4 regions of the Pseudomonas sp. Tn43 genome follow, and region 1 is predicted to be linked to each of the others. Evidence: predicted binding sites of a transcription regulator. Region 1 holds the regulator's gene; each other region holds the start of a gene.
What was found. The regulator FliA, encoded in region 1, starts transcription of late flagellar genes. The targets are predictions, from matches to a motif close to CTAAAGTTTNNNNNNNNNNNGCCGNTAA.
Positions count from the first base shown of each region.

Region 1 (8,030 bases):
CCTCGGCAGGCCTGGCGCATGTTGCTCGCGCACCTGGCGCGGATGATCGCCACGCCGGAAGTCGAGCCGTTGGAGGAGGGGGGTGTGATTGCCATGGTTGGCCCGGCCGGCATGGGCAAGACCACCACACTGGCCAAGCTCGCAGCGCGTTATGTGCTCAAGTACGGCGCGCAAAACATCGCGCTGGTGAGCATGGACAGCTATCGCATCGGCGCTCAGGAACAGCTCAAGACCCTGGGCCGCATCCTCAATGTGTCGGTGACCCACGTCGACCCGGGCCAATCGCTGGTGCAGGCGCTGGAGCCTTTGCTGCGCAAACGCGTGGTGCTGATCGATACCGCCGGCCTTCAGGCCAGCGACCCGGCACTGCGCATGCAGCTCGAAAGTCTGGCCGGACGGGGCATCAAATCAAAAAATTATCTGGTCTTGGCAACCACCAGCCAGAAACAGGTTCTAACCGCCGCTTATCACAGTTACAAACGTTGCGGCCTCGCCGGCTGCATCCTGACTAAACTGGATGAAACGGCAAGCTTGGGCGAGGTGTTGAGCCTGGCCATCAGTCATGAACTGCCGGTGGCTTACCTCACCGATGGCCCGCGGATCCCGGATGATTTGCATCTGCCGCGTCGTCATCAGCTGGTCAGTCGCGCCGTTAGCGTGCAAATGCAGGAAGAACCCAGCGAAGAAGCCATGGCTGACATGTTCGCTGATATTTACCACAGCCCGACCAAGCAGGTTGGCTGAGGTGCTAATGAACAGTTTTTGTACCTACATCGATGGTCTGCCATGCATTGTTCAGTTGGTGAACGCGCAGCCAGTAATGTGGCCTCCGTCTAAGTAAGACAAGGTAAAGAAATAACATGGGCAGCATGCATCCCGTACAGGTGATCGCGGTGACCGGCGGCAAAGGTGGCGTCGGCAAGACTAACGTGTCAGTGAACTTGTCCCTGGCTCTAGCGGAGCTCGGCCGGCGCGTCATGCTGCTGGACGCCGATCTGGGGCTGGCGAACGTCGACGTCCTGCTGGGACTGACACCCAAACGCACGTTGGCCGACGTGATTGAAGGCCGCTGTGAGCTGCGCGACGTCCTGTTGCAAGGGCCCGGCGGTATTCGCATCGTGCCGGCGGCGTCCGGAACCCAGAGCATGGTTCATCTGAGCCCGGCCCAGCATGCCGGCCTGATCCAGGCGTTCAGCGACATTGGCGACAACCTTGACGTATTGGTGATCGACACTGCTGCGGGTATCGGTGACTCGGTGGTCAGTTTCGTTCGCGCCGCTCAGGAAGTGCTGCTGGTGGTGTGCGATGAGCCGACGTCAATTACCGACGCCTACGCGCTGATCAAATTGCTGAATCGCGACTACGGCATGAATCGTTTCCGCGTCCTGGCCAACATGGCGCAGAGCCCGCAGGAAGGTCGCAACCTGTTCGCCAAGTTGACCAAGGTCACGGATCGTTTCCTCGACGTCGCCTTACAATACGTCGGTGCCGTGCCTTACGACGAAAGCGTGCGCAAGGCCGTGCAGAAGCAGCGTGCTGTCTACGAAGCCTTCCCGCGCTCCAAATGTGCCCTGGCGTTCAAGGCCATTGCGCAAAAGGTCGACACCTGGCCACTGCCGGCCAACCCACGCGGGCACCTGGAGTTTTTCGTCGAGCGCCTCGTGCAACAGACCGCAGGACCCGTCCTATGACAGCCAGTGGCTACAACCTCTACAAGAAGTCGGCGCGTGACGCGCAGTACGAGCTGATCGAGCGTTACGCGCCACTGGTCAAACGCATTGCCTACCACTTGCTGGCGCGTCTGCCGGCCAGTGTCCAGGTCGAAGACCTGATCCAGGCCGGGATGATCGGCCTGCTTGAAGTATCAACCAAATACGACGCCAGCAAAGGCGCGAGCTTCGAGACGTACGCGGGCATTCGAATCCGTGGCGCGATGCTCGATGAAGTGCGCAAGGGGGACTGGGCGCCACGTTCGGTTCACCGTAATACCCGCATGGTCAGCGACGCCATTCGCTCGATTGAAGCTAAAACCGGCCGTGACGCTAAAGATCACGAAGTTGCGGCCGAACTCCAATTGAGTCTCGACGATTACTACGGGATTTTGAACGACACCCTGGGCAGCCGGTTATTCAGTTTCGACGATCTGTTGCAGGACGGCGAACACGAAGGGCTGCACGAGGATGGCGCCAGTGCTCATCTCGAGCCGTCACGCGATCTGGAAGATGAACGCTTCCAGGCAGCGCTGGCGGACGCGATTGCCAATTTGCCGGAGCGTGAGCGACTGGTGTTGGCGCTGTACTACGACGAAGAGTTGAACCTCAAGGAAATCGGTGAGGTCCTGGGGGTCAGCGAATCGCGGGTCAGCCAGTTACACAGCCAGTGCGCGGCCCGTTTGCGGGGGCGTTTGGGGGAGTGGCGAGCGCGCTGACAGGCAGTGTGGGGACACTGCGAACGAGGTGGGTACGGCATTTTGCTGCATCTGCCACGGCCCGTTGTAATCCATGCAACTGTTGAGTGTTACGCCGAATTGATTGAACGGCGCGTTCAGGTGCTGCGCGCGTTTTAAGACTGCTTGGAGGTCGAATTGGACAAGAATATGAAAATCCTCATCGTTGATGACTTCTCAACGATGCGGCGAATCATAAAAAACCTGTTGCGTGACCTTGGGTTCACCAACACGGTCGAGGCTGACGATGGCACCACCGCCATTCCGGTCCTCAACAGCGGGAGCATCGACTTTCTGGTAACGGACTGGAACATGCCCGGCATGACCGGTATTGATCTGCTGCGCCATGTGCGTGCCGATGAAAAGCTCAAACACCTGCCGGTGTTGATGGTCACGGCCGAAGCCAAGCGCGAGCAAATCATCGAAGCCGCTCAGGCGGGTGTGAACGGTTATGTGGTCAAGCCATTCACGGCTCAGGCGTTGAAAGACAAGATTGAAAAGATCTTCGAACGCATCGGTTGATGTGCAAAGCCAGTCCGTCACGGGGGAGCTATGGGGCATAACGAATCTTCGCAGGGCGATTTTGAATCGACTCTGAAAAAACACGCGGTCGAACTGGTCGAGAGCCTTGAAAAAGGCAGGTTCGGCGACGCTGTGCAACTGATCCATGAGCTCAACCAGACCCGTGACCGCGGCCTGTACCAGGAAGTGGGCAAGCTCACCCGCGAGCTGCATAGCGCGATCGTCAATTTCCAGATTGACCCGCACATGCCGCAAGCCGAGGAAGTGTCTCAGATCACGGATGCCACCGAGCGCCTGGGTTATGTGGTCAAGCTGACCGAGGCCGCAGCCAACCGCACCATGGACCTGGTGGAAAACGCCACGCCGCTGATCAACAGCCTGAGCGATGAAGCCCAGGCGCTGAGCGCGGATTGGGGACGGTTCATGCGTCGCGAAGTCGGGGCTGAAGAGTTCCGTGAACTGGCCCGGCGGGTCGAGGGTTTCCTGGCACGCAGCAGTGAAGACAATCGCGTCGTGTCGAGCAATCTCAACGACATTCTGCTGGCCCAGGATTACCAGGACCTCACCGGCCAGGTGATCAAGCGCGTGACCCAGTTGGTCACCGAAGTGGAAAGCAACCTGCTCAAGCTCGTGCTAATGGCCAGTCAGGTCGATCGCTTTGCGGGTATCGAACATGACCGTGAAGCGATGCTGGCTGAAAAAGATCCGCAAAAACATCTCTCTCAGGGTGAAGGTCCGCAGATTCATGCCGATAAAAGAGAAGACGTTGTGTCCGGTCAGGACGATGTGGACGATTTGCTATCCAGTCTTGGATTTTAGGTTAGACCTTTAGGAGCACCCCCTTAATGAGCTTCGGCGCCGATGAAGAGATCCTTCAGGATTTCCTGGTTGAGGCCGGCGAGATTCTAGAGCAACTGTCCGAACAGCTGGTCGAGCTTGAAAGCCGACCGGATGATGCGGATTTGCTCAATGCAATTTTTCGCGGTTTTCACACTGTAAAAGGGGGCGCCGGCTTCCTCCAGCTCAACGAGTTGGTGGAGTGCTGTCACATCGCCGAGAACGTGTTCGACATCCTGCGCAAGGGAGAGCGACGCGTTGACTCGGAACTGATGGACGTGGTTCTCGAGGCACTGGACGCGGTGAACGGCATGTTCAGCGAAGTTCGCGAACGCAGCCCGATTACGGCTGCCACGCCTGAGTTGCTTGCAGCGTTGGCCCGTCTGGCCGAGCCGCAAACCGCCGATGAAGCGGCACCTGTCGCGCAAATGATGGAAGAGCCTGCCGCCGAAAGCGACTCAGGCGACATTACCGATAACGAATTCGAACAACTGCTGGACTCACTGAATGCCGTCAAGGCTCAAGCCGAGGCTCCGGCGGCTGCGCCAGTGCCGACCAGCGATGCGGCGCCCAGTGACGAAATCACCGATGCCGAGTTCGAGTCGTTGCTCGATCAATTGCACGGCAAAGGCCAGTTCGCCGTCGATGCCGTGGTCCCGGCGCCCGCAGCACCATCTGCCCCGAAAGCCGCAGGCGACAGCTCCGACATCACCGACGACGAGTTCGAAGCACTGCTCGACCAGTTGCACGGCAAAGGCAACTTTGCGGTCGATGCATTGGAGTCGGCGATTGCTGCGGCCCCGGCCCCGGCTGCGCCAACCGCTAAAGCGGCCGGCGACGATCTGATCTCCGATCACGAGTTCGAATCGCTGCTCGACGAATTGCATGGCAAGGGCAAGTTCACCGAGGTGGGCACTGGCGCAGTGGTTTCTGCTCCTGTCGCCAAGGCGCTCACACCGGTTGTGACACCTGTGGCCAAATCGCCCGAGCCAAAAGCCGAAGCGCCGAAACCGGCCGCCGCTGCCGCACCGGCACCTGCTCGTGCCCCGGCCGCGCCGCCACCGGAAAAACCGGCCAGCGAAGCCGAGACCACCGTGCGGGTCGATACCGCGCGTCTCGACGAGATCATGAACATGGTCGGCGAGTTGGTACTGGTGCGTAACCGCCTGGTCCGCCTGGGCCTCAACAGCGGCGACGAAGCCATGTCCAAGGCCGTGTCGAACCTCGATGTGGTCACGGCCGACCTGCAAACCGCGGTCATGAAGACCCGGATGCAGCCGATCAAGAAAGTTTTCGGGCGCTTCCCGCGTCTGGTTCGCGACCTGGCTCGCCAGCTCAAGAAAGAGATCAACCTGGAACTGGTGGGCGAAGAAACCGACCTCGACAAGAACCTCGTCGAGGCCCTGGCCGACCCGCTGGTCCACTTGGTGCGCAACTCGGTCGACCACGGTATCGAAGAGCCGGCTGAGCGCGAAGCGATGGGCAAGCCCCGCAGCGGCAAGGTGATCCTGTCCGCGGAACAGGAAGGCGACCACATCCTGCTGTCCATCTCCGATGACGGCAAGGGCATGGACGCCGATGTCCTGCGCGGTATCGCCGTGAAGAAAGGCCTGATGGACAAGGATGCGGCGGACCGTCTCAGCGAGTCGGATTGCTTCAACCTGATCTTTGCGCCGGGCTTCTCGACCAAGACCGAGATTTCCGACGTCTCCGGGCGCGGCGTGGGCATGGACGTGGTGAAAACCAAGATCGCCCAGCTCAACGGCACCATCAATATCTACTCGACCAAGGGCAAAGGCTCGAAGATCGTCATCAAGGTCCCGCTGACCCTGGCGATCATGCCGACGCTGATGGTCATGCTCGGCAACCAGGCGTTCGCGTTCCCGCTGGTGAACGTCAATGAGATCTTCCACCTCGACCTGTCGCGCACCAACGTGGTGGACGGCCAGGAAGTGGTGATCGTGCGGGACAAGGCGCTGCCATTGTTCTACCTCAAGCGCTGGCTGGTCAGCTCCGCGGCTCACGAAGAGCAGCGCGAAGGCCATGTGGTGATCCTTTCGGTGGGCACCCAGCGGATCGGCTTTGTCGTCGATCAGCTGGTGGGTCAGGAAGAAGTGGTCATCAAGCCATTGGGCAAAATGCTCCAGGGAACACCGGGCATGTCAGGCGCCACCATTACCGGTGACGGCCGCATTGCACTGATTCTCGATGTGCCGAGCATGCTCAAGCGTTACGCCGCACGGCGTATTTGATTCTGCGGGAGCGGGGCGACGGAGCCTCGCCCCGTCTAACGGAGTGTTTATGGCAGTCAAAGTCCTGGTGGTGGACGATTCGGGGTTTTTCCGCCGCCGCGTCTCGGAAATTCTTTCAGCGGATTCCAATATCCAGGTCATCGGTACGGCGACCAACGGCAAAGAGGCGATCGATCAGGCGCTGGCGCTCAAGCCAGACGTGATCACCATGGACTACGAGATGCCGATGATGGATGGCATCACGGCCGTGCGGCACATCATGCAACGCTGCCCGACCCCGGTGTTGATGTTCTCCTCGCTGACTCATGAAGGCGCGCGGGTCACCCTCGATGCGCTGGACGCCGGCGCGGTGGACTTCCTGCCGAAGAATTTCGAAGACATCTCGCGTAACCCGGAGAAGGTCAAGCAACTGCTGTGCGAGAAAATTCTCAGCATCTCGCGCAGTAACCGTCGTGTCAGCGCCTACAGTGCCCCGGCTCCAGTGGCCGCACCAGTCCCGACGCCGGCGCCTTCGAGCATCAGCAGCCATGGCAGCAGCAGTGCGCCTGCGCGTCCGGCCCCGGCACCGATTCCGCCTCGCAGCCATGCAGCGACGCCGTCGTCCCCGGCACCCAAACGCAAAGCCTACAAACTGGTCGCCATCGGTACTTCGACCGGTGGCCCGGTTGCCTTGCAACGGGTGCTGACACAGTTGCCGGGCAACTTCCCGGCACCGATCGTGTTGATCCAGCACATGCCGGCCGCCTTCACCAAGGCCTTCGCCGAGCGTCTGGACAAGCTGTGCCGCATCAGCGTCAAGGAAGCCGAGGACGGCGACATCCTGCGTCCGGGCCTGGCGCTGCTGGCGCCGGGTGGCAAGCAAATGATGATCGACGGCCGCGGCGCGGTGAAAATCCTGCCGGGCGACGAGCGTCTGAACTACAAGCCGTGCGTGGACATCACCTTCGGTTCCGCGGCCAAATCCTACGGCGACAAAGTTCTGGCGGTGGTACTCACCGGCATGGGCGCCGATGGTCGCGAAGGCGCGCGTCTGCTCAAGCAGGGCGGCAGTGCGATCTGGGCTCAGGATGAAGCCAGCTGCGTGATCTATGGGATGCCAATGGCGATCGTCAAAGCCGAACTCGCGGACGCGGTGTATAGCCTGGACGACATCGGCCGTCACCTGGTCGAGGCGTGTCTGTGATGGATGTGCTCAGCCTTATCGGAATCATCATGGCGTTCGTCGCCATCATTGGCGGCAACTACCTTGAAGGCGGTCACCTCGGCGCGTTGGCCAACGGCCCGGCAGCGTTGATCGTACTGGGTGGGACCATCGGTGCGGCGCTGCTGCAATCACCGATGAGCGCCTTCAAGCGCGCCATGCAGATTCTCGCCTGGATCCTGTTTCCACCGCGCGTGGACCTGGCTGGCGGCATCGATCGTGTCGTGAACTGGAGCCTGACTGCCCGCAAGGAAGGTTTGCTCGGTCTGGAAGGGGTGGCCGATGCCGAACCTGACAGCTACTCGCGCAAAGGCCTGCAACTGCTGGTGGACGGCGCCGAGCCGGAAGCGATTCGCAGCATTCTGGAAGTGGATTTCTACACCCAGGAAAGCCGCGACATCGAAGCCGCCAAAGTTTTTGAAAGCATGGGCGGCTACGCGCCAACCATCGGCATCATCGGTGCGGTAATGGGCCTGATCCACGTCATGGGCAACCTGGCCGATCCGTCGCAACTGGGCAGCGGCATTGCCGTCGCGTTCGTTGCCACTATCTATGGCGTGGCCAGTGCCAACCTGATACTGCTGCCGGTTGCCGCCAAGCTCAAGTCCATCGCGTTGCGGCAGTCGCGTTATCGCGAGATGTTGCTGGAAGGGATCCTGTCGATCGCCGAAGGTGAGAACCCTCGTTCAATCGAGTTGAAGCTTCAGGGCTTCATGGATTAAGGGAATAACCTCATGGCTCGTCGTCGGCAACCTGAAGAACACGTAAACCA
Region 1 covers NZ_JACHYG010000003.1:45,944-53,973, reverse strand. The annotation lists gene flhF (flagellar biosynthesis protein FlhF) at 1-744, shown strand, start outside; gene fleN (flagellar synthesis regulator FleN) at 861-1,691, shown strand; gene fliA (RNA polymerase sigma factor FliA) at 1,688-2,428, shown strand; gene FHW68_RS08745 (chemotaxis response regulator CheY) at 2,597-2,968, shown strand; gene FHW68_RS08740 (protein phosphatase CheZ) at 2,999-3,787, shown strand; gene FHW68_RS08735 (chemotaxis protein CheA) at 3,814-6,057, shown strand; gene FHW68_RS08730 (chemotaxis response regulator protein-glutamate methylesterase) at 6,107-7,240, shown strand; gene FHW68_RS08725 (flagellar motor protein) at 7,240-7,980, shown strand; gene motD (flagellar motor protein MotD) at 7,993-8,030, shown strand, end outside.

Region 2 (8,030 bases), on a different contig from region 1:
TATTGATGCGGTTCTTGGCGGTCAGTGGCATCGGTGGGTCGAGCAGCGCATTGGCCTTGTCGTAGCCCTGACCGATGACGGCAAAGATGATGCCGTTCCAGCCTTTTACAAAGTCGTCGACTTTGTAGCGTTTATGACCGAGTACCGGATCTCCGATATAGACCCAGCCCCTGTGAACTCTTTGCATGACCACGAAGTGTTTGTAGCCACGGATATCCAGAAGCACGACAACCGGAATTCTGATGTCGCTCAACGTTTGCGGCGCTACCCGGTAGCCACGGGCCCGCATGCCGATACTTTCCACGTAACGCTTCATGTCGAGCATAGAGAAGCCCTGGACACGGACAAGATCCTGATCGGAATGTGCCAGCATGCCTTCGATGATCTGTTCTTCATCGACGTCCAGCCAATAGGCTTGGCGCAATATGGTTGCCAGCGCAGCTGCGCCGCAACTGAAGTCGGTTTTCTGTTGCACCAGGTCGGCAAACTTACGCTCGCGTATGCTCTGGATCGGCTTGTACACCACCGCGCCACCCGGCAGGACGGACAGCGGCATTTGTGCAGCCTCGCTCACACTGGCCACGCACAGCAAAAATGCCAAGGCAATAATGCGCATGGAAGGACGCCTTCTGGTTGTGTTTGAAACAGGCCCCCGTGAGGGGGCCTCCAGAGACAGCAATTAGAACGAGTTGTTGGAAATGGCCAACGAGTTGCTTTGTTGGTTGCCCACACCCGCAGCCACGTTGACGCCCAGGTTGCCGCTGCCACCATTCACCGAACCGTTCAGGCTTGCGGTGTTGGTCACAGGGTTTGCCCAGCCAGTTGGAGTCAGCACTTGATAGGAATAGGTGTTGCTCAAATCAAACGAACTGCTCTCGCTGTAGCTTTTCGATTTGTCGTACGAGGATTCGGACTCTCTACTGCCCGATTTCTCAAACGAGGAGGCGGACGATCTTTCCCACGATTTATCGAACGACCTTTCGAACGAGGAATCGCTCGACCTTTCACGCGACGCGTCGAAATTTGCATCGATCGATGCGTCAACCGATGCGTCGACAGTCCTGGTGCGGGTGCGATCGCCATTACCATTGTTCCAGGTAACAGTTCTGGTGGCATTCGCAGAGGCCTCCAAAGCAGCGCTCAGAGAAGCACTGGTGTTGGAGCTGCTGTCCGAGCTTCTGTAGCCGTTCACATCAACGCTTCTGGAACCACTCGCCTCGGAACTCCTGGAACCACTCACATCGAAGCTCGAAGAAGCGCTTTGGTTAACGCTCAAATCGGAAGACTTGTCGCGAGAGGCACTGCCGCTGGCCGTTGTGGTAAGGGTTATCGTATCCAGGCGGGTGGTCCGATCGGCGTAGTTATTCACTACCAGGCCAGGACCTTGTTGATCGGCAGAGGCGGTGGCGGTGGCATTACCGAGCGGAGCATTGGTGTTGGCAATGGCCATGGTGTTTTTCTGTTGGTTGAGATCGCCGCCAGCAATGTTGATCCCCATATTGCCGCTGCCGCCATTCCCCGATCCGTTCATCACGGCAGAGGCTGTACTACCGAAGTTGTTGACCCTGTTGTTGTTGCTGTATTGCGTGACGTCGGCGGTGGCTGTCGCCGTGCCGAACACGAAGCTGTTGTCCTGACTGGAGTTTGAGGCAGCATTGGCGATGGCGGACGCGTTGTCTTGCTGGTTGCCACTACCTGCCGCCACGTTGACGCCGACGTTGCCGCTGGCGCCTGTGGCAGAGCTGTTCATTTCAGCTTCGTTGACCGTCCCCTCATTACGGATGCGGTTGCCGGTACTGCTCTGGTTATCCCACGCTTCGGCCGTCGCATAGACAGGGATCTTTGTTGGAGGAGGGGGTTTATGACCATGGTGGTGATGGTCGTCGTTGTCACGCTGCCCAGCTTGTACAGCAACAGCCATGACCGCAGCAATTGCGAAAACCAGAGGCTTGAGTGCCATCGAAGGTTTCATGGTGATTCTCCGTACTTATTTTAGGTTAAGTGTTGTATCTACCTGTTTGGATCAATCCATGACCCGTACGCTCAGGGTGTTGGCCATTCGGTTTCCCACCCCGGAGCTCTGATTCAACTGGATCACCCCACGGCTACCGGTGAAGGCCTGGTCGCTGGTAGCGACCTGGCGATTGCCTGGTGCAGAGTCAGTTGGATCGGAGTCGTTGATCAGCGTCACGTTCTGCTGCATGAGGACGCTGTCGTCGATACTTTGCGGCTGTGAACTGATACTTATCCGCAGGGCATTGGCTTGCTGGTTGCTGGCGCCTGCGCTCTGGTTGACGCCCAGTACACCGTTGCCGTGGCTGAAGGAGTCGCCTTGAATGCTGGATCTTGCATCCATCCTGGGGTCGACCTGCGAACGCAACCGTTGGCGAATCTGGGTGGTGGCGCTGGCGTTGTTGCCAATGGCGATGGCCCGGGCGTTGGCCTGTTGCTGCTGATCGCCTGCAGCCTGGTTGACCGAGAGGTTGCCCTGGTGCCGTATGCCCGAACCGTCGATTTCGGCGTTATTGATGACCGGAGACTGGGCAAAGGTCGATGCACTGCAAAACAGGACCAACAGCAGCAGCGTACGGTTCATCTCAACGGTCTCCCGTGATGACTTTCAGGGCACCCAGGCCTTGCTGGACATTTGAATTGACCATGTTGGCAATACCGTTGCCCGAGTTTCCCGAACGTCCGGCTGGGAGGTTGGAAAGCTGGGCCTGGTTGGTGATATTGCCACCCAGGTTGTTGTGGGGGCCTTGAGTGACCAGACGGGAAATACCGGCACCACTGGCGACATTGGCAAAGTCGCCGTCGCTCAACTCGTTCGTTTGTCTGAGGACTTGTCTGGATGGGTTGGCATTGGCGGTCGTGGGATCAGGGTCGGGCATCACCGGTGCACGGGTTGCCATGCGCGGCTGGACATCACGCTTGATGATAATGATGCCGTTGTCAGCCTGAACGGGCAGGCTGACACTTGAACCCAGCGCACATCCGATCAATAGCAGGCTGAAAATGCGGTTTTCCAATGTCCCCACGGCGGCAATTCCTTCTTTTGATGGGGCTGTTCCAATCAACGTTGCGAAGGAGTGAGCGAAAGCTGTGCCGGTTTTTGATTGTTGTTTTGATTCAAAGGGTTATCGATCAACGCTAGCGAATCGATGAAATGATGTTTCAGGTCTGAGACAACCGTTGGGAGGCAATAGTGATAAGAGATTGCAATAGCACTGGATCCAAGCTTTGTGCCAGATGTATCAACGCTCTAACACTTCGCATGACAAGACGGTGACTGGCGTTGAAACGGGTTGTTGGGGAGGGGGCGGTGTTTCAGAAACGGACGTATTTGAAAAATTACTGCAACAAATGCTTGAGGCGTGTGCCAGCCAGTCAAGTCAAGCGCAATCCCTGTGGGAGCGCCGAAATAGAGAGGTCAGCGCCCGAGCAGCAGCGTGACGGCTTGCAGTGCCTGTAACCGGCGTTCGGCCCAATCGCCGTGAAGCACTTGAACAGGTTGTCGATGCTGTTCCAGCCATGCTTGAGTCGCATTGAAAAAAGCCCGACGTTCCTCCAGCTCAGGCTGACACCGCTGACCGTCATCGCTCCAGCCGACCAGTTCGGGCGATAGCAGCAAGTGCAAGTCATAGTGCCGAGCCAGCAGCGCTTGTTCGAGCCAGGCCGGGCAATCGCCAAACAAGGTTTCGCTCCAGAGCATATTGCTCAACAAATGAGTATCGAGGATCAGCAACGACGGCCTCATGGCGCGAGCGTCGTCTTCCCATTGCAGCTGACCGCGGGCGATTTCGGGGATATCGGCCGGGCAGGTGTCTCGCGCTTGCTGCTCAATGAACCAGCGCACGTATTCACCCACCAGAACACCACCGAATTGCTGTTGCAGTTCGGCGGCCAGCCAGCTCTTGCCGCTGGATTCAGGTCCCGTCAGTACCAGAACTTTCATGTGCGCAACGCCGGGTCGGTGCGCCATGTCCGCCAGCCATGCACCGCCAGCAGTGCGAACGCCCCATAAAGACCCGCCGTCAGGTACAGCGCTTTATAGATGAACAGGCCAACAAAAATGATGTCCAGTGCGATCCACAGCGGCCAGCATTGCAGACGTTTTTGCGCCATCCATAACTGCGCCACCAGGCTGAAACCGGTCAGTGCCGCATCGAGCCAGGGTTGCGCGGCATCGGTCCAGTGGGCCATCGCGGCGCCCAGCAGCAAACTGCCGACTGCGCCGACGGCCAGTCCGAGCGCAACGGATTTGCCATCGAGCAGGCTGACATGCCGCTTGCCATGAGTCGCGGTCCCCTGGGTCCACTGCCACCAGCCGTAGATCTGCAAACCGGCGTAGATCACTTGCAGCAGCATGTCCGAATACAGTTTCACTTCGAAAAAGATCCAGCTATACAGCAGCACCATGACCAGCCCGATCGGCCAGCACCAGGGATTCTGTTTGACCGTCAACCAGACGGCAATCACGCCGAGGGCGGCAGCAAACAGTTCAAGCCCGGACATGGAGGTTCCTTGGTGTCGTGAAAATGAGGGGGAGCGAATTGTACCCGGATTGTGGGGAATGGGGGACTTGCCCCCTGTAGGAGCGAGGCTTGCCCGCGAAGAACGATGACGCGAAGTATCAAAAAAACCGTGGTGCGTTGTTCGCGGGCAAGCCTCGCTCCTACAAGGGAGGCAATGCCGGGCGCACAGAAGAGTTACACCCGAAACTGCTTGAGCAACCCGTTCAACTGTTCGCTCAACTCCTTGAGATGAACGCTGGACACGCTCGACTGCTCAGCCGCCAGTGCCGTGCTGTGGGACAAGCCTGCGGCCTGGGTTACGTTCTGGTTGATGTCCTCCACCACGTGGGCCTGTTGCAATGTTGCGCTGGCAATCGACGCATTCAAGCCATTGAGATTGCGCAAGGCCTGGCCAATGGCATTCAGGCTGGCACCGGCCAGGCCGGCCTGTTCGATGGTCAGTTGCGAGGCACGGCTGCTGTCGCCAATCACCTTGACCGCCGCTTCGGAATGGCTTTGCAGGCGTTCGATCATCGACTGGATTTCCGCCGTCGATTTCTGAGTACGCTGGGCCAACAGGCGCACTTCATCGGCGACCACCGCAAACCCGCGTCCTTGCTCTCCGGCCCGGGCGGCTTCGATGGCGGCGTTGAGGGCCAGCAGGTTGGTTTGCTCGGCGATGGAGCGAATCACTTCCAGAACGCTGCCGATTTGCGTGCTTTCGGCGGCCAGCGTACGAATCACTTCGACGGCTTGATCGATGGTCGACGACAGCTGGTCGATCTGCTGCAAGCTGCCATCGATATTGACCTGGCCCTGTTGCGCCTGAGACTCGGCATTGCGCATTTCACTGGCTGCGTGTTCGGCGTTCTTGGCCACATCCTGCACGCCGTAGGTCACTTCGTTAATCGCGGTCGCCACCAGTTCCATCTGCTGCGACTGTTGCTGGCTGCGTTGCCGGGCTTGCGCGGCATCGTTGCCCAGTTCATTGGAAGACTGGCCCAGCGCACCGGCGGACACTTGCAGCTGACAGATCACCACACGCAGTTTGGCGGTAAAGGCGTTGAAATGCCGGGCCAATTGCGTGACTTCGTCCTGGCCGTGGGTATCGAGGCTGCGGGTCAGGTCGCTTTCACCGCTGGCGATATTGGCCATGGCGTTCACGGTTTCCTGGAGCGGACGCACGATGCTGCGGGCAATCATGATCACCAGCAGGGCCATGATCAGGGCAATCACCAGCCCCACGAAAGAGGCCTTCCAGACTTGGCCATGAAATTCGGCCTGCATGTCATCAATGTACACGCCGGACCCGATCACCCAACCCCAGGGCTCGAACAGTTTCACGTAGGAGGTTTTTTCCACCGGTGCGCTGGCGCCCGGTTTTGGCCAACGATAGTCGACCATGCCGGCACCCTTGGCCTTGGCGATGGCGACCATCTCGTTGAACAGTGCGAAACCGTCGGGGTCGCGGATCGTCGAGAGATTCTGGCCATCAAGTTTGGGATTGGTCGGGTGCATGATCATGACGGGCGTCAGATCGTTGATCCAGAAATAGTCATTCTGGTCGTAGCGCAAACCGCGCACGGTATTCAGTGCCTGCTTTTGCGCGGCATCGCGGGTGAGCGTGCCGGCAGTTTCCAGGCCGTGGTAATAGGTGAGGATGCCACTGGCGGTCTGCACCACATGTTGAGTCTTTTGGGCCTTGGCCTGATAGAGGTCGTCGTGAATCTGCTTGAGCATCAACACGCCCAACGTCAATAGCATCACCACGGCCACGATCAAGATGAGCCACAGGCGTCGGCTGATCGACACATTGCGCAAGCTGTTCATAACGCGGTTACTCCGGTTTCTTGTTCTTGTCATAAACGATCGCCAGCATCCAGCCACACTTTGCCGACCGGGCCCATGCGACTCAGGTCCTATTACGCGGCAGCGTAAATGAGGCGTGTCTGATAGGATTTCGGCCCCGCACTGAAAAACCTGAGCCCAAGTCTTTTTTTCACGCCATTTTTACCGATTTGCGTGGAGCTTGTGCGCGCGGGGATTCAGCTACGGTTGAGCGCAGTTAACGTTTATAAATTATTGACGGAGCATGCCTGGGGGCATTGTTTCTTGGGGGATTGATGGATCTTTGGACGGCCTTTCAGGCATTGATTTTAGGCGTGGTAGAAGGGCTGACGGAGTTCTTGCCCATTTCCAGTACCGGGCACCAGATCATTGTGGCGGATTTGCTCGGTTTCGGCGGCGAGCGCGCCATGGCCTTCAACATTATCATTCAGCTCGGCGCGATCCTGGCGGTGGTCTGGCAGTTTCGCCGCAAGATCTTCGACGTGGTCATTGGCTTGCCGACGCAGCCCGGCGCTCGGCGTTTTACCGCGAACCTGTTAATCGCTTTCCTGCCGGCGGTGGTGTTGGGGGTGATTTTCGCCGATCTGATCCACGAGTACCTGTTCAACCCGATTACCGTGGCCAGCGCATTGGTCGTGGGCGGGGTTGTGATGTTGTGGGCCGAACGTCGCCAGCATGAAGTGCATGCTGAAAGCGTCGATGACATAACCTGGAAAGACGCGCTCAAAGTCGGCTTCGCCCAGTGCCTGGCGATGATTCCCGGAACCTCGCGTTCCGGCTCGACGATCATCGGTGGTTTGCTGTTCGGGTTGTCGCGCAAAACGGCCACCGAGTTCTCGTTCTTCCTGGCCATGCCAACGATGGTCGGCGCGGCGGTGTACTCGGGTTACAAATACCGCGACCTGTTTGTGCCGGCTGATTTTCCGGTATTCGCCATCGGGTTCGTCACGGCCTTTATCTGCGCGATGATTGCTGTCCGGGGGCTGCTGATCTTCATTGCCAGCCACAGTTACGCGACATTCGCCTGGTATCGCATTGCGTTCGGCCTGCTGATCCTGGCCACCTGGCAATTCGGTTGGGTCGACTGGACCGCGGTCAAGCCATGAGCGATTCCAATGCGCGCAACAATAACCGCGGGCGCAAGCCCGCAGGCGCCGTTCAGCACCTGCGGCTGAAACTGCTGGTGTTCGTTGTGCTGTGTGCAGTGCCGTTGTTTGGTGCGGTGTCGATGTGGCTGCGCGGGGTGTCGGTGATTCCCCTGGTGGCCTACGGCATGGTCAGCGTGCTGGCGTTTTTCCTGTACTGGAGCGACAAGCGCAAGGCCCGCGTCGACCATTGGCGCACGCCGGAGAACGTCTTGCACGCGGTGGAGCTGGCGGGTGGTTGGCCGGGCGCTTTGCTGGCCCAGCAAGCGTTTCGGCACAAGACCCGCAAAATCTCGTTTCAGGTGGTGTTCTGGCTCATCGTGCTGATGCATCAAGTGTTCTGGATCGATCAGTTGTTTCTGGGCGCTAACCTGTTTGCGTTGCCTTAAAGCGCTTTAAAGCAGCAAGCCGACCTGCGTGCGCTTGGGCAACTTGCTCACCACCAATTGGTGGGAGCGTTGCAGCAAGCCTTGCAGTTCTTCGGTGCCCAGCGGGTAGGGCGTTTCCATGATGATCCACTGGG
Region 2 covers NZ_JACHYG010000001.1:27,439-35,468, reverse strand. The annotation lists gene FHW68_RS00180 (C39 family peptidase) at 1-616, opposite strand, end outside; gene FHW68_RS00175 (heme utilization protein) at 680-1,972, opposite strand; gene FHW68_RS00170 (adhesin) at 2,024-2,596, opposite strand; gene FHW68_RS00165 (hypothetical protein) at 2,598-3,038, opposite strand; gene FHW68_RS00160 (AAA family ATPase) at 3,431-3,955, opposite strand; gene pnuC (nicotinamide riboside transporter PnuC) at 3,952-4,515, opposite strand; gene FHW68_RS00150 (methyl-accepting chemotaxis protein) at 4,710-6,344, opposite strand; gene FHW68_RS00145 (undecaprenyl-diphosphate phosphatase) at 6,638-7,468, shown strand; gene FHW68_RS00140 (DUF1294 domain-containing protein) at 7,465-7,896, shown strand; gene FHW68_RS00135 (MmcQ/YjbR family DNA-binding protein) at 7,903-8,030, opposite strand, start outside.
Region 2: FHW68_RS00150 (methyl-accepting chemotaxis protein) is a predicted target of FliA. The motif match lies at 6,472-6,499, and genes of this name have one in related genera.

Region 3 (8,030 bases), on a different contig from region 1:
CAAATCGCGATGCCCATGCCATCCCCGGCGTGAACAAACGCAAACTGCCGAGTACGTTAGCAAGGGGAAAAAGGGATTTATGTAGGATGCATCTTGATATCCCATCCGAACCTTCCGGCGTTTCAGAAAATTACGTCTGCGACCGAAGGGGCAGCGAATACTGATGTGGATGTCAGCATGCAGGCACAAAAAAGCCGACATCGCTGTCGGCTTTTTCATGGATCACTACTTAAGCGGCTCACCCGGTTTCGGCACCGGATCATCAAACAGATTCAACCGCTCCCGAAGTTCATGAGCCGGCAGCGGTTCCTTATCCGCCGGCAAGGCATTCGGGTCGGCTGGTGGCGTGGGCACTTCGCCCGGGCCACCTTGCCCTTGCGTCGGCGTTGATTCTGGAGCCGGTTCGGCACCTTGCGAACCTTCGATGGCACGCTGGGCTTTTTTGGTCAGCACGACGATGTCGATGCGGCGGTTGACCGGGTTGAACGGGTTTTCCCGATCGAACAGCGCCGACGAGGCATAACCCACGACTCGCGCTACTTGAGCGTCCGGATAGCTGCCGGCGATCAATGCCCGGCGAGCCGCGTTCGCGCGATTGGCCGAGAGTTCCCAGTTGCCGAAATCGCCGGTGCCCGAGTACGGCTTGGCATCGGTGTGGCCGCTGATGCTGATCTTGTTCGGCACCGCTTTGATGGTGTCGGCCATGGCCAGCAGAATGTCTTCGAAATATGGTTTCAGACGCGCACTGCCGGAGTCGAACATCGGGCGGTTTTCGGCGTCCACGATCTGGATGCGCAAACCATCCTGTGTGATCTCGAAGAGGATCTGATCCTTAAACTTCTGCAGTTGCGGGTTTTCTTCGACCTTGTTCTGCAACTCTTGCAGCAGCAATTCCAGGCGCTCTTTCTCGACCTGCTCGGCCATGCCTTCGACCTGTTCGGCGTCGATAGTCACCTTGTCTGGCTGAGGCTGGGATTTCACCTCGGGGTTGAGGGTGTTGTCCGGCGCCAGGGTCGGCGAGCCGCCCAGATCGATGATGTATGGCGTGCCGCTTTCGCTGAAACCGACCGGGTCCTTGAAGTAACCGGCAATGGCAATCTTCTGTTCCGGCGTTGCCGTGGACAACAGCCACAACACCAGGAAGAACGCCATCATCGCCGTCGCGAAGTCCGCGAAGGCGATTTTCCAGGAGCCCCCGTGATGCCCGCCCGCGTACTTTTTGACACGCTTGATGATGATCGGCTGGTTATTTTCCATGACTTAGCGACCGCGAACCGCTTGTTCCAGCTCAGCGAAGCTAGGACGGTGCGCGGGGTACAGAACCTTGCGACCGAATTCCACTGCCAGCGATGGCGGCATGCCGGAAGCCGAAGCCACCAGCGAGGCCTTGATGGCTTCGTAGACGTTCAGTTCTTCCTTGGCGTCGTGGCCCAGCGCATGGGCCAGCGGGCCAAAGAATCCATAGGCCGCGAGAATACCGAAGAAGGTACCTACCAGCGCCGCACCTACGTGCAAGCCAATCATTTTCTGGTCGCTTTCACCCAGCGAAGCCATGGTCACCACAATACCCAATACCGCCGCAACGATACCGAAACCCGGCATGGCATCGGCGATGCCGTTAACCGCGTGGGAGGGGTGGTCCAGGTCTTCCTTGAGGCTGGTCAGTTCCATGTCGAACAAGCCTTCCAGCTCATGGGGAGCCATGTTGCCGGAAGACATGATGCGCAGGTAATCGCAGATGTACGCGGTCATGCGGTCATCTTTCAGGACTGCCGGGTACTTGGCGAAGATCGGGCTCGCGGCAGCATCTTCGATGTCGCCTTCGATCGCCATCATGCCTTCGCGACGGCTCTTGTTGAGGATCTCGTAAATCAGCCCCAACACTTCCAGGTAAAAGGTGTGGTTGAAACGCGAACTGAACATGCCCAAGGATTTCTTGAGCACATGCATCGTCATATGACCGGGGTTGGCTTGCAGGAATGCACCAAGGGCCGCGCCACCGATAATCATCACCTCGAAAGGCTGAATGAGAGCGGCAATCTTGCCGTGGGAAAGCACGTATCCGCCGAGCACGCTCGCGAATACGACGATGATGCCGATAATTTTAGCCATAGGTAGGAGAGCACTTACTGAGTCGGGTTCAAGGTCATATTCGGAAGTTAAAAAATCTCTTCTTCTCCTTATCGGCAAAACTGCGCCAGACTATAGCCCGTTAAGGCGAAAAGCCAATTTGGCCCACGCAGGGATAGGTAAAGCAGCGTCCAGACATGGCTAACGAAACGAACGTCCCAATGCCAAAACCGACCACCCTCGAAGGCTGGGTCAAGCTGCTCGATGGTGTGCGCCTGCCGGTTCCGCAAGCCAGTCATGACCGCGTCTGCAAAGCCATCCGCGATAGCCGCAGCTCGCTGCGCGAGATTGCCGAAATGATGCAAGACAGTCCGGCCCTGGCCTTGAGTGTGATTCGCGAAGCCAATCGCCACACCCATGGCAGCATGAGTACGCCAGCTGAAAATCTTGAAGTGGCAATCAATCGCCTCGGTTTAAAACGCACCGAAGAGTTGCTCGAGCGCTTGCCCGCCGAACCGCAATCGCAGATCCCTGCTGCACTGCGCCAGCTTCAGTTGATCAGTCAGCATGCCACCCAACAGGCCAACGGTTTTTTTGCCGGTCGCCTGGCGCGGTTGTGGCAGGACATTCACTGGGGCAGCCTGCTGTTTCTTTCGCCACTGTGGCCCATGGCATTGACCCATCCGCAGCTGCTGGAAGAATGGGAGCTGCGGGTCATCCATAAAGGCGAGTCGGCACGCAATGTCGAAAAGCAATTATTCGGCGTGCGTCTGCTGGAAATCTGTCTGGCGCTGGTGGATGTCTGGCGTTTGCCGATCTGGGTCCAGCAGGGTTATCGGCTGCTGCGGAGCGAACAACGCGAACTGGTGAAAGTTCTACGCATCGCACGTGACGATGAACACCCGCTACGCCAACAGAACCGTCTTGATGATGACCCGACGTTGCGGCGCTGGCTCAACCAGCCCGCCAACACCGTGTTGCTGGCCAATGGTCTGGCGTTGTCGGCACAACAGGCCTGGGACAGGCCTCACTGTGAACGCTGGCAGTACCTGACCAGCCTTTATCTGCAAATGCCGATGGATGAAGTGCAGCAGCAGTTGCACCAACAGGCCGCCAACAGCGCTCGGCAACATGCCATGCCGGACCTCTGGCACCCGGCCGAATCACTGATCTGGCCGCAGGGCATGAACCGCGTTCATGCCGGTTTGCTACCGGCCCCGGCACCCACCGCCGAAGACTTGGCGAAGTGGCGTAAACAATGTGCCGAGTTGCTGCTGGAGCCGAGCCGATTTACCAATGCCATGCACTTGACCACATCGGCTCGAGACGCCCTGGTGGCGTGTGGCATGCGGCGGGTAATGATCCTGATGGCTGACCGCACGCACGCCAATCTGCGTGTGCACCAGATTGCCGGGCTGCCCAAGGAAGTGGCCGGACTGAACCTGGCGGTCAGCCAGAGTCCGGTGCTGCAGCGTCTGCTCGCCCAACAGGCTCAGGTGCGCCTGACGCCGGCCAACAACGCCCAATTCTCCGCCCTGTTGCCGGCCAGCCTGCGTTCGCTGTTCAGCGGTGAACACCTGCTGCTGCGTTCTCTGGTCAACAATGGTCGGGTGATCATGATCGTGGTGGCGGATCAGGGCGGCGGGCCGTTCTCGGAAATCACCGTGCAAGCGTTCGGCAAAACCGCGCAATGCATTGAAAAAGCCCTGCACAGTTTTAGCCACCGCTAGAGCCTGATGCTAGTCAGTTAAGAAAAGGACGTGCCAAATGCAGTGTTTGTGGCGAGGGGGCTTGCCCCCGTTCGGCTGCGAAGCAGTCGCAAATCCAGTGGATGCAGTGTGCCTGGCAGAATGAGGTTGTAGGTTTTAGGACTGCTTCGCAGTCCAACGGGGGCAAGCCCCCTCGCCACAAGCCCGTGCAGAAATAACTGATAACAGGCCTTCGTGACGCTGCGCTACAATCCTCCCCCTTTGTGCTCTGGAGACCTCACATGTCTGACTTCTCTGGCTTGGCGCTGGTGATCGAGCCGAGCGAGCTGCTCCCGCGTCTCGACTCCCGCGAACTGATTCTGGTGGACCTGACCAGCAGCGCCCGCTATGCCGCCGGGCATATCCCCGGGGCACGCTTTGTCGACCCAAAACGTACTCAACTGGGTCAGGCGCCTGCGCCAGGCCTGCTGCCGACCCAAGCCGCGCTTGAAGCATTGTTCGGTGAACTGGGCCATAACCCCGATGCGGTCTATGTCGTCTATGACGACGAAGGCGGCGGCTGGGCCGGGCGCTTTATCTGGCTACTGGATGTCATCGGCCACCGCCATTACCACTATCTCAACGGTGGTCTGACGGCCTGGCTCGCAGAAGGCATGCCCATGTCGATCCAGATCCCGCCAGCGGTCGGCGGCCCGGTTGCCCTGACCCTGCACGACGAACCCATCGCCACCCGCGAATACCTGCAAAGCCGTCTCGGTGCCGCTGACCTGGCAATCTGGGACGCACGCGGACCGCTGGAATACTCTGGCGATAAAGTGCTGGCGGCCAAGGGCGGGCACATTCCGGGCGCGGTCAATTTCGAATGGACAGCTGGCATGGATCCGACGCGCAACCTGCGCATCCGCACCGACATGCCAAAAATCCTGGAACAACTTGGTATCAGCAAAGACAAAGAAGTCATTACCCACTGCCAGACTCACCACCGTTCTGGCTTCACGTATCTAGTAGCCAAGTCGCTCGGTTATCCGCGAGTCAAAGGTTACGCCGGCTCTTGGGGCGAATGGGGCAACCATCCCGACACGCCCGTAGAGATTTAAGTTTTTCAAGGACAGTCAATGAATAAGCGTTTGTTTATCCTTAGCCAATACCTGCTGCCCCATCACTTGCTCTCGCGACTGGCCGGCTGCATTGCCGAATGCCGCGTGCGCTGGTTCAAGAATGCCTTAACTGCCTGGTTCGCCAAGCGTTATCAAGTGGACATGTCCCAGGCACTGGTCGAAGACCTGACGGCTTACGAGCACTTCAATGCGTTCTTCACCCGCGCCTTGAAAGACGATGCCCGTCCGCTGGACCCAACCCCAGGGGCGATCCTCAGCCCGGCCGACGGTGCCGTCAGCCAGCTCGGCCCGATCGAACACGGTCGCGTTTTCCAGGCCAAGGGCCACAGCTTCAGCGTGCTGGAACTGCTCGGTGGTGACGCGGCCAACGCAGCGCCATTCATGGGCGGCGATTTCGCCACCATTTACCTGTCGCCCAAGGATTACCACCGCGTGCATATGCCGCTGGCTGGCACTCTGCGTGAGATGGTCTATATCCCCGGCCGCATCTTCTCGGTCAACCAGACCACTGCTGAAAACGTACCGGAGCTGTTCGCTCGCAACGAGCGTGTGGCGTGCATTTTCGACACCGAACGTGGCCCTATGGCCGTGGTACTGGTAGGCGCAATGATTGTGGCGTCGATCGAAACTGTCTGGGCCGGGCTGATCACGCCGCCCAAGCGCGAGCTGAAAACCTTCCGCTACGACGAAGCGGCTCGTGCGCCGATCCATCTGGAGAAAGGCGCGGAACTGGGTCGCTTCAAACTCGGTTCTACGGCGGTCGTGCTGTTCGGGCCGGATCAAGTGAAATGGGCTGAAGGGCTGGGCGCTCTTTCGCCAGTGCAGATGGGCCAGGGCATCGGCTTGCCAAGCGCCTGATCCTGAGTCGCCGCAACGGATTTTTCTTCCGGGCGGCGTATCCCCCTGTAGGAGCTGCCGAAGGCTGCGATCTTTTGATCTTGATCTTCGGCGCGCTCTGAAAAAAAATCGCAGCCTTCGACAGCGCCTACGAAGGCAAGCGTGACGTAAATATCGCGATACTCCCTCCCCGTTCATAGCTGCTACAGTCAAGTCATTCACTGCCCATTTCCCGGTCGGAGTTTGTTTACGGCATGAATGAGACCAATCCCGTCTTGCTGCTACGCGCACCAATCCCGACACAGTCGCGTTTGTCTTTCTGCGAAGCCACGCCTCGCGACCTCAAGCGCTGGATCGCCAACCTGCCCAAAGCCAACATCGGCGAGACTGCTCGCCAGTTGTATCAAGGCTTGAGCGAACTGAATCAACTGCTCACCCCCAGCGACAATCGCCTGCAATTGCTCGAACTGTTGCGGCCCGAGGTGTATTACGTCTGCAAACACCTGGAGCGGCATTTCCTGCATCAGGCGATTGTGCTCGATGAGCGCTCGCGCAAGGTCGCCAACCTGTGCCAGGCACTGCAGAGCCATTTGGCGATCGGCTACAAGCAAATCGTCATTCGCGTCACGCCGCGCTTGAGCAAAGACCGCGCGCCGCTGCTGACCCAGGCTTTGCAGCGGGCAATCCATTGCCTGAACGGCGCATTGATCCGCGCCACCGAACTCTATTGCCCGGTGCCCGAAAATCTGTGGCTGGAACTGCATCAGCTGTATCGGATTGGCTGTCAGTTCCAACTGCAAAATCTGAATGTGCGCGATGAACTGGCCAGCCAGACGCAAAAGCTGAGCATCGAGCAAACCTACGTCGTCGCCCTTCTGCTAGGGGCTTCACGCTGCAATCAACTGCGCCAGAACCAGATCGCCCGGCTCGCCGAGGTGCTCGAACCCTGGAGCCAGTGGATCAAGCTGCAACCGGCCAAACCCGACAACGGGCTGTTTGCCATCGCCCCGAATCTCGATACCGGGCCGCGCTACCGCTCCAAATTCTCCACCGAACAACAGGAGAATTTGCTGGGGATCGACCCGCACCCCTTGGTCGTGGCTATCGAAAACCATCTGCAGCAGACGGCCGACAAAGTATCGTCGCTGCTCGTGCCTGCGGGGCTGAATCTGGATACGCTGCAACACCTGCATGCCGCCTGGGGCCAGGCTGCCGAGCGCAGTTTCCATCGCACTGTCGGGCATGGCACGTTGACCCTGTGCGTGGGCATGAGCGCTTTGCACTTTTATGTGGGCGGGCGACGCCCCTTCAACGACATCCTGAAAAAACCCGGCGCCCGCCCCGCGCGGTTTTCGGCGAGCAACCCCACAGCTCGCGCCAAAGACCAATGGAGCCAGGCCTTCGACGCCGCGCCTCATGGCACCGCAGATACGTTGCTGCCCTATGAAGAGATTGAATACCCACATTTCCAAAACGATGACAGTCATGAGGCGACTGACCGCCAGCAGCATTTCCCGACCTATGTGCTGCCGGTGATCAATCACAGCCCTGGTGGTTATTGCCTGGCCTGGCCTGGCGCAGTGCCCGCCGAGCTGCAGACCGGTGAGATAGTGGGTCTGGAGGATATTGCCGGCCAAGGCTGGAGCATTGCAACGGTGCGCTGGATCCGCCAGGTACGGGGCGGCGGCACGCAGATGGGTATCGAGCAAGTCGCGCCTTACGCCGAACCCTGCGGCCTGCAACTGATCCGATCCCACGGCGAGCATAGTCAGTACTTGCGCGGGCTATTGCTGCCCGCCATCAGCGCCATTGACCTGCCGGCCACTCTGCTCACGCCGCGCCTGCCGTTCCAGGAAGGCAATAAGGTGTTGATCAATACCAACGGCGAGGAACGCCGGGCCAGGCTGGAGCGCCGGGTAGCGAGCACCAACAGCTTCAATCTGTTTGCCTGCCGCTCGCTTGGGACTGCCGGAAACGAAAACGCCGCGGGGAGCAGCGTGGCCGGGGTAGCGGAAGAATTCGATTCGTTGTGGAAGTCGCTGTAACGGGGAGCCCAAAAGCAAAAGATCGCAGCCTTCGGCAGCTCCTACTGGCGTTCACATACCCATGTAGGAGCTGCCGAAGGCTGCGATCTTTTGATCTTCTTAGAGCTGCCCGTCGCGGTCCCGGAACCCCAGCAGATACAGCACGCCATCCAGCCCGAGGGTGGAAATCGCCTGTTTCGCCGATTGCTTGACCAGCGGTTTGGCACGGAATGCCACACCCAGCCCGGCAATCGCCAGCATCGGCAGGTCGT
Region 3 covers NZ_JACHYG010000005.1:289,746-297,775, reverse strand. The annotation lists gene motB (flagellar motor protein MotB) at 226-1,257, opposite strand; gene motA (flagellar motor stator protein MotA) at 1,261-2,112, opposite strand; gene FHW68_RS15775 (HDOD domain-containing protein) at 2,268-3,800, shown strand; gene FHW68_RS15770 (rhodanese-like domain-containing protein) at 4,061-4,876, shown strand; gene asd (archaetidylserine decarboxylase) at 4,895-5,755, shown strand; gene FHW68_RS15760 (molecular chaperone) at 5,989-7,779, shown strand; gene serB (phosphoserine phosphatase SerB) at 7,879-8,030, opposite strand, start outside.
Region 3: motA (flagellar motor stator protein MotA) is a predicted target of FliA. The motif match lies at 2,181-2,208, and genes of this name have one in related genera.

Region 4 (8,030 bases), on a different contig from region 1:
GCGCGTAACCTGTTCGCGTTCTTCAAACGCGATTACCGGCGTGTCGCGCAGTTGCACATCGATTCGGGCTGGGTGCCGGCGGAAACCAAACTCAATGAGTTCGAAGCAGCGATCCGTACCGTGTGCGAGCCGATCTTCGAAAAACCGTTAAAAGATATTTCCTTCGGCCAGGTACTGATGCGCCTGTTCCAGACCGCTCGACGCTTCAACATGGAAGTGCAACCGCAGTTGGTCCTGCTGCAAAAAACCTTGTTGAACATCGAAGGTCTGGGCCGTCAGTTGTACCCGGACCTGGATCTGTGGAATACCGCCCAGCCGTTCCTCGAGCGCTGGATGCGCGAGCGCGTCAGCCCCAAAGCCTTGTTAAGCAACGCGCAGAGCCAGTTCGAGCAGATCCCGCATCTGGCCAACATGGCCCGCGACCTGCTCGAGCGCATGTCACAGCCCCATGCCAACGACCCGCCACCCCCTTGGCACAAACGCAAGGACGACTGGTTCCTGCGTCTGCTCGGCACTGCTCATCTGGCCGGTGGCACGATACTCGCCGCCGGCGGCCCGCTGAACGAATTGGGGCATTGGCCCGCCGGTATCATGGTGGCGGTCGGCTTGTATCTGGTCGTTCGTCGATAGCAGTAATCAGCTGCAAGTTATAAGCTGCAAGCTTCAAGCGTCGGGTTCAAGAACTTAAAACTCTCAACACTGGCACAACGCAACATTGCCTTTACTTGCGGCTTGAAGCTTGTAGCTTGTAGCTGCTTCAGGAACTGAAGATGAAAAACTGGCTGGACGAGATCAAGTGGGACGCCGATGGCCTGGTGCCGGCGATTGCCCAGGATCACAAGACCGGACGCGTCCTGATGATGGCCTGGATGAACCGCGAAGCGCTGCAATTAACCGTTGCCGAGAACCGTGCCATTTACTGGTCACGTTCCCGTGGCAAGCTGTGGCGCAAGGGCGAAGAGTCCGGCCACGTGCAAACCCTGCATGAGATGCGCCTGGACTGCGACGCTGACGTGATCATCCTGATGGTCGAGCAGATCGGCGACATCGCCTGCCACACAGGCCGTCAGAGCTGCTTCTATCGCGTCTTCGAAAACGGCGACTGGAAAACCGTCGATCCGGTGCTGAAAGACCCGCACGCTATCTACTGCGCAGGACATACCCATGAGTGACACCCTGACCCGTCTGGCCCAGGTGCTGGAAGAGCGCAAAGGCGCCGCCGCCGATAGCTCGTATGTTGCCAGCCTGTATCACAAGGGCTTGAACAAGATTCTGGAAAAAGTCGGCGAAGAGTCGGTCGAAACCATCATTGCCGCCAAGGATGCCGCCATCAGCGGTGACTGCAGCGATGTGATCTACGAGACCGCCGATCTGTGGTTCCACAGCATGGTCATGCTCGCCCAACTGGGGCAGCATCCACAGGCTGTGCTCGATGAACTGGACCGTCGCTTCGGTCTGTCCGGACACGCCGAGAAAGCCTCTCGCCCGTCCGCCTGAACACTATTAGAGAGGAACACAACATGGGCATTTTTGACTGGAAACACTGGGTCGTCATCCTGATTGTCGTGGTGCTGGTGTTCGGCACCAAGAAACTGAAAAACCTCGGCACTGACGTGGGCGAGTCGATCAAGGGCTTTCGTAAAGCCATGAACGACGACGAGAAACCGGCCGACCCGACAGCAACCCCGGCCCAACCGGTTCCGCCTGTCCAGCCACAGGCCACAACGTCGGTGAACCCGCCGCACACCATCGACGTGCAGGCGCAAAAAGTCGAAGAGCCGATCCGCAAAGACTCGTGAGCACTGACTAATGTTTGGTATCAGCTTCTCTGAACTGCTGCTCGTCGGCCTCGTCGCCCTGCTGGTGCTGGGCCCCGAGCGTCTGCCGGGTGCTGCGCGCACCGCAGGCCTGTGGGTCGGGCGGCTGAAGCGCAGCTTCAACGCGATCAAACAGGAAGTTGAACGTGAAATCGGTGCCGACGAGATTCGCCGGCAACTGCACAACGAGCACATTCTGTCCCTGGAGCAGGAGGCGCGGAAGATCTTCACGCCGACTCAACAGGAGCCGACGCCGGTGGAACCTGTGGCGACGCAGACGATTCATGCGCCGACAGCTGACGCTACACCGGTGGTGGCAGCCGCTGAACCTGCACCTGCCATTCCAGTAGAAGCTGTTGCTCCTGCCGCCGCGCCGACAACGCCGGCACCTCATGACCCAACATTGCCGCCGCGAGCCCCATGAGCGATCTCCCTGAAAACGACCAGCACATGCCGCTGGTTTCGCACCTCACCGAGTTGCGCACCCGTCTGCTGCGCTGTGTAGCGGCGATATTCATCATCTTCGCCGGGCTGTTCGCCTTCACCCAGCAGATCTACACCTTCGTCTCCACGCCGCTGCGCCAATACCTGCCGGCGGGCGCAACGATGATCGCCACTGACGTGTCATCGCCGTTCCTGACGCCGCTGAAACTGACCATGATGGTCTCGCTGTTCCTGGCGATCCCGGTGATCCTGCACCAGATCTGGGGCTTTATCGCGCCGGGCCTGTACAAGCATGAGAAGCGCATCGCGGTGCCGTTGCTGGTCTCCAGCATTCTGCTGTTCTACACCGGCATGGCCTTCGCCTATTTCCTGGTGTTCCCGCTGATCTTCAAGTTCTTCGCCGCCGCCACCCCGGCCGGCGTGGAAATGATGACCGACATCACCAGCTACCTCGATTTCGTCATGACGCTGTTCTTCGCTTTCGGCGTGGCGTTCGAGATTCCGGTGGCTGTGGTGTTGCTGGTGTGGATCGGCGTGGTCAACGTCGCCTATCTGAAGAAAATCCGCCCGTATGTGATCATCGGTTGCTTCGTGGTCGGCATGATCCTGACACCGCCGGACATCTTCTCGCAGACGTTGCTGGCCGTTCCGATGTGGTTGCTGTTCGAGATCGGCATCCTGTTCGGCAGTTTGATCAGCAAGCGTGGCGATCATCCGGACGATCAACCGGCTGACGATCACAACGACCAGCCGCCAGCGACCCAAGCGTGAACCTGCTGCTCCTCGAAGAGGCCGATTTCATTGCGGCCGACCGGGCGATCCTGCGCGATCGACGGTTGACCCACATGCAGGAAGTCCACCGCTCGGTGGTCGGCGACAGCCTGCGGGTCGGGCGTATCGGCGGCTTGATGGGCTCGGCCGAATTGCTGCGCCTGGACGCCGATGAAGCCGAGTTGCGCGTCACCCTCGACCAGCCACCACCGCCCAAGCTGCCGCTGACGTTGGTGCTGGCTTTGCCGCGACCGAAAATGCTCCGTCGCGTGTTTCAGACCGTCGCCGCCATGGGCGTGCCGCGCATCGTGCTGGTGAACAGCTACCGCGTCGAGAAGAGCTTCTGGCAAACCCCGTTCCTGGAACCCGAAGCGATTCGCGAGCAATTGATCCTGGGCCTTGAACAAGCCCGGGACAGCGTGTTGCCGGAAATCATCATCGAAAAACGCTTCAAGCCCTTTGTCGAAGACCGTTTGCCAGCCATGACCGAAGGCACCCTGGGCCTGGTCGGTCATCCCGGTAATTACCCACCCTGCCCTCGCGGCCTGGACGAGCCGGTGACGTTGGCCATCGGCCCCGAAGGCGGCTGGATTCCTTACGAAATCGATTTGCTGGCCAAGGCCGGCCTGCAACCGGTGCAACTTGGCGAGCGCATCCTGCGAGTAGAAACTGCCGTTACGGCGCTGCTCTCGCGGCTGTTTTAACGTCCAAACATCACACCTGTGGCGACGGGGCAACCTGTAGGAGCGAGGCTTGCCCGCGAAGAACGATGACGCGTCATGCCTGAAAAACCGCGGTGCATTCTTCGCGGGCAAGCCTCGCTCCTACAGGATCTTCGTCGCTCAAATTTCTTAACATTGGGGCAACCCCCTCGCCACCCGAGCATTGCGCCGCGCCTACAGAATCTCGCCTGCCTGCCGATACAGCCCCCATAAAACCAATTAATGGTCCGAGGGGGTTGCAGCATGTACCGTTGGCTAGCCGAGAAACTGGGAAACGTAAGCGTCAATCGCAAACTGGGTGTCGGCTTCGGTCTGGTGCTGCTTCTGACCTTGGTGATCACCTTTACCGGCTGGACGGGCCTGAGCGGTGTGATCAGCCGTGGCGATACACTGGGGTTTATCTCCAGCCTCAATGAGCTGACCAAAGACCTGCGCCTCGCCCGCCTGGATTACGACATGCGCCGTGGCGAACAAGGCCCGGGCGCCGTCAACGAGCTGATCGGCCAACTCGAGACCGGCCTGAAAACCGCCCGCACGCTGATCGAACAGCCTGCCGAAGTGGCAATGATCGATCAGCAATTGGCCGCGGTCAGCGAGTACAAACGCGCTTTCGCGGACATGATTCAAGCCACCGCCACCCGCGAAGATGCTCGCAGCAAATTGGGCGCCACTGCCGACAACGCTGTCGCCCGGGTCGCTGAAGTCGAAAAATCCATGCTCCAGGGCGACAGTGTCGCCCAGTTCAACAGCGTGATCGAACTGAGCAAACTGATTCAGCAAGCGCGTTTCCAGGTTCGCGGCTACACCTACAGTGGCAAGCCCGAAGCCGAGCAGCCGGCGCTGGACGCCATTGGCAATGCTCTGAAGAACCTCGAAAGCCTGCCCTCTCAACTGCCGGAACAACACATCACCAACCTGCAACAAGCGACCGACTCGCTCAAAGCCTATCGCGCGGCGGTCAGCCAGTTCCGCGACTCCCAGATCGCCAGCGCTGCCGCCCTCAAACGCATGAGCGGGCAAGGCGACATTCTGTTCGAGGTCAGCAAAAAGCTCACCGTCTCGCAAACTCTCGTGCGTGACACCGATGCGGCACATGCCAAAAACCTGCTGCTGTTGGCCACCGTCCTGGCGTCAGCCTTTGGTTTGTTCGCGGCTTGGGCCATCACTCGCCAGATCATCATTCCCCTGAGCCAGACCCTCAAAGTGGCCGAGCGTGTCGCCGACGGCGACCTGACTCACAACCTGACTTCCGAACGTCAGGACGAACTGGGCCAGCTGCAACGCGCCATGCAGAGCATGACCCTGGGCCTGCGGGAACTGATCGGCGGTATCAGCGACGGCGTGACCCAGATCGCCAGTGCCGCTGAAGAGCTGTCCGCCGTTACCGAACAAACCAGCGCGGGGGTCAACAGCCAGAAGGTCGAGACCGATCAAGTGGCCACCGCCATGCACGAAATGACCGCCACTGTGCAGGAAGTCGCGCGCAACGCCGAGGAAGCGTCCGAAGCTGCCGTCGCCGCCGACCAGCAGGCCCGCGAGGGTGACAAGGTGGTAGGCGAAGCCATCGCCCAGATCGAGCGCCTGGCCGTGGAAGTCGGCAACTCCACCGCCGCCATGGGCGATCTGAAACGCGAAAGCGACAAGATCGGCAGCGTGCTCGACGTGATCAAGTCGGTAGCCCAACAAACCAACCTGTTGGCACTCAACGCCGCCATCGAAGCCGCCCGGGCCGGTGAGGCCGGGCGTGGTTTTGCGGTGGTCGCCGACGAGGTCCGCAGCCTGGCCCAGCGCACCCAGAAGTCCACCGAAGAAATCGAAGAGCTGATCGTCGGCCTGCAAACCGGTACTCAGCAGGTCGCGACCATCATGGACACCAGCCGCAGCCTGACCGACAGCAGCGTCGAATTGACCCGCCGCGCCGGCGGTTCGCTGGAAAGCATCACTCGCACCGTATCGGCGATCCAGTCAATGAACCAGCAGATTGCTGCCGCTGCCGAGCAACAGAGCGCAGTGGCCGAAGAGATCAACCGTAGCGTGCTGAACGTACGGGATGTGTCCGAGCAGACCTCGGCCGCCAGCGAAGAGACCGCGGCCTCCAGCGTCGAGCTGGCGCGGTTGGGGACGCATTTGCAGATGCTGGTGGGGCGGTTCAAGGTTTGAGCTGATGCGGGTATCCCGGTGCGCTTGGAACCGGGGTGATGCAATCGCGGGCAAGCCCGCTCCCACAGGATCCTGCTATCCATGTAGGAGCGAGGCTTGCCCGCGAAGGCTTCTCCACCGTTCTCACAGAATTTGCGCCCGCCCCAAAAAGCAGCAGGCGAAAAAAAGCCCCGCTTCCTTTCGAAAGCGGGGCTTTTCATCAGGCCAACTGCGGCTGCACGCTCACAGGCTTGAGCGGCAACAGCGGCGCATGAGGATCGGCATTCACCGATGTGCGCCAGGCTTGCAGCCACTCAGCGTGGCCTTCGTTCCAGACTTGCTCATGCAAGCGACCCAATGCCACCGGATCACTGAGCAGGGCCACACGTTCGTTGTTGGTCAACCCGGCAGGCCCGACCTTGATCGCATGACGAACCCGCTCGATGCGTAACCCTTCGATCGGCTCGGCCTGACGGTGACGAGACGTCGCCAGTGCACACGCCAAAGCGTTCTGCTGAGGATCGACCACTGACCGGACGAAGCCGTCGTTCAGTGCATGCCAACGGTTTTCGTGGGTGTACTGATCGGTCGCCAGCAATTCCTGTGGCGGGGCATATTCCTCAGGAATCAGGAACAGGCTTTCGTCACGGGACTTCAGGCCCAGGCCGACACGACTGGAAATCACGGATACCGGGATCGACAGCATCAGCGAACCGACGATCGGCACCAGCCACCACAGGAAGCTCGGGTTCAGCCAGATCACCAACAGAGCCCAGAAGAAGCCCAGCAAGGTTTGCGGGCCGTGGCGCTTGACCGCTTCGCCCCATGGCGTGGAGTCGTCGTCACGTTGCGGCGAGTTCCAGGTCGCGGCCCAGCCGAGGAACGCGGCGAGTACGAAACGGGTGTGGAAGATCATCCGCACCGGCGCCAGCAGCATGGAGAACAACATCTCCAGCAGCATCGACAGCGTCACCTTGAACTTGCCGCCGAACTCTTTCGCGCCCTTGGTCCAGATCAGGATGATACTCAGCAATTTCGGCAGGAACAGCAGCACGATGGTCGTTGAGAACAGCGCAATTGCCTTGTCCGGCTGCCATTGTGGCCACAACGGATAAAGCTGACGCGGTTCCAGGAAGTATTGCGGCTCCATCAACGTGTTGACCGCCAGCAAGGCCGTCGACAACACCAGGAACAAGAACCATAACGGTGCAGACAGGTACGACATCACGCCGGTCAGGAACACCGCGCGGTGTACCGGGTGCATGCCCTTGACCAGGAACAGGCGGAAGTTCATCAGGTTGCCGTGGCACCAGCGACGGTCACGCTTGAGTTCGTCCAGCAGGTTCGGTGGCAGTTCTTCATAGCTGCCCGGCAAGTCGTAGGCAATCCATACGCCCCAACCGGCACGACGCATCAGCGCAGCTTCGACGAAGTCGTGGGACAGAATCGCGCCGGCAAACGCGCCTTTACCGGGCAACGGCGCCAGGGCGCAGTGCTCGATGAACGGCTTCATGCGGATAATCGCGTTGTGCCCCCAGTAGTGGGATTCGCCCAACTGCCAGAAGTGCAGGCCGGCGGTGAACAACGGACCATACACACGCGTGGCGAACTGCTGCATACGCGCATAAAGGGTGTCCATGCCCGACGCACGCGGCGCGGTCTGGATGATCCCGGCGTCCGGCGTGGCTTCCATCAGGCGCACCAGGCTGCTCAGGCATTCGCCGCTCATCACGCTGTCGGCGTCGAGCACGACCATGTACTTATAGTCACCGCCCCAACGACGGCAGAAGTCGTCGAGGTTGCCGCTTTTGCGTTTTACGCGGCGACGACGGCGGCGATAGAAAATCTTGCCGAAGCCCTTGGCTTCACGGCAGACGTCCAGCCAGGCCTGCTGCTCGGCAACGCAGATGTCGGCATCGTTACTGTCGCTGAGGACGAAAAAGTCGAAGCGATCCAGGTTACCCGAAGCCGCCACCGATTCGAAGGTCGCCCGCAAACCGGCGAACACCCGCGGCACGTCTTCGTTGCAGATCGGCATCACCAGGGCGGTGCGTGCGTCCTTGGCGATCGGCTCGTTGCCGGCACTGGCGCCGGAAATGCGGTACTTGTCACGGCCGGTGATCAGCTCGAGGAAGCC
Region 4 covers NZ_JACHYG010000005.1:127,544-135,573, reverse strand. The annotation lists gene ubiB (ubiquinone biosynthesis regulatory protein kinase UbiB) at 1-630, shown strand, start outside; gene hisI (phosphoribosyl-AMP cyclohydrolase) at 771-1,172, shown strand; gene FHW68_RS15140 (phosphoribosyl-ATP diphosphatase) at 1,165-1,497, shown strand; gene FHW68_RS15135 (twin-arginine translocase TatA/TatE family subunit) at 1,521-1,799, shown strand; gene tatB (Sec-independent protein translocase protein TatB) at 1,810-2,241, shown strand; gene tatC (twin-arginine translocase subunit TatC) at 2,238-3,032, shown strand; gene FHW68_RS15120 (16S rRNA (uracil(1498)-N(3))-methyltransferase) at 3,029-3,736, shown strand; gene FHW68_RS15115 (methyl-accepting chemotaxis protein) at 3,998-5,914, shown strand; gene mdoH (glucans biosynthesis glucosyltransferase MdoH) at 6,114-8,030, opposite strand, start outside.
Region 4: FHW68_RS15115 (methyl-accepting chemotaxis protein) is a predicted target of FliA. The motif match lies at 3,929-3,956, and genes of this name have one in related genera.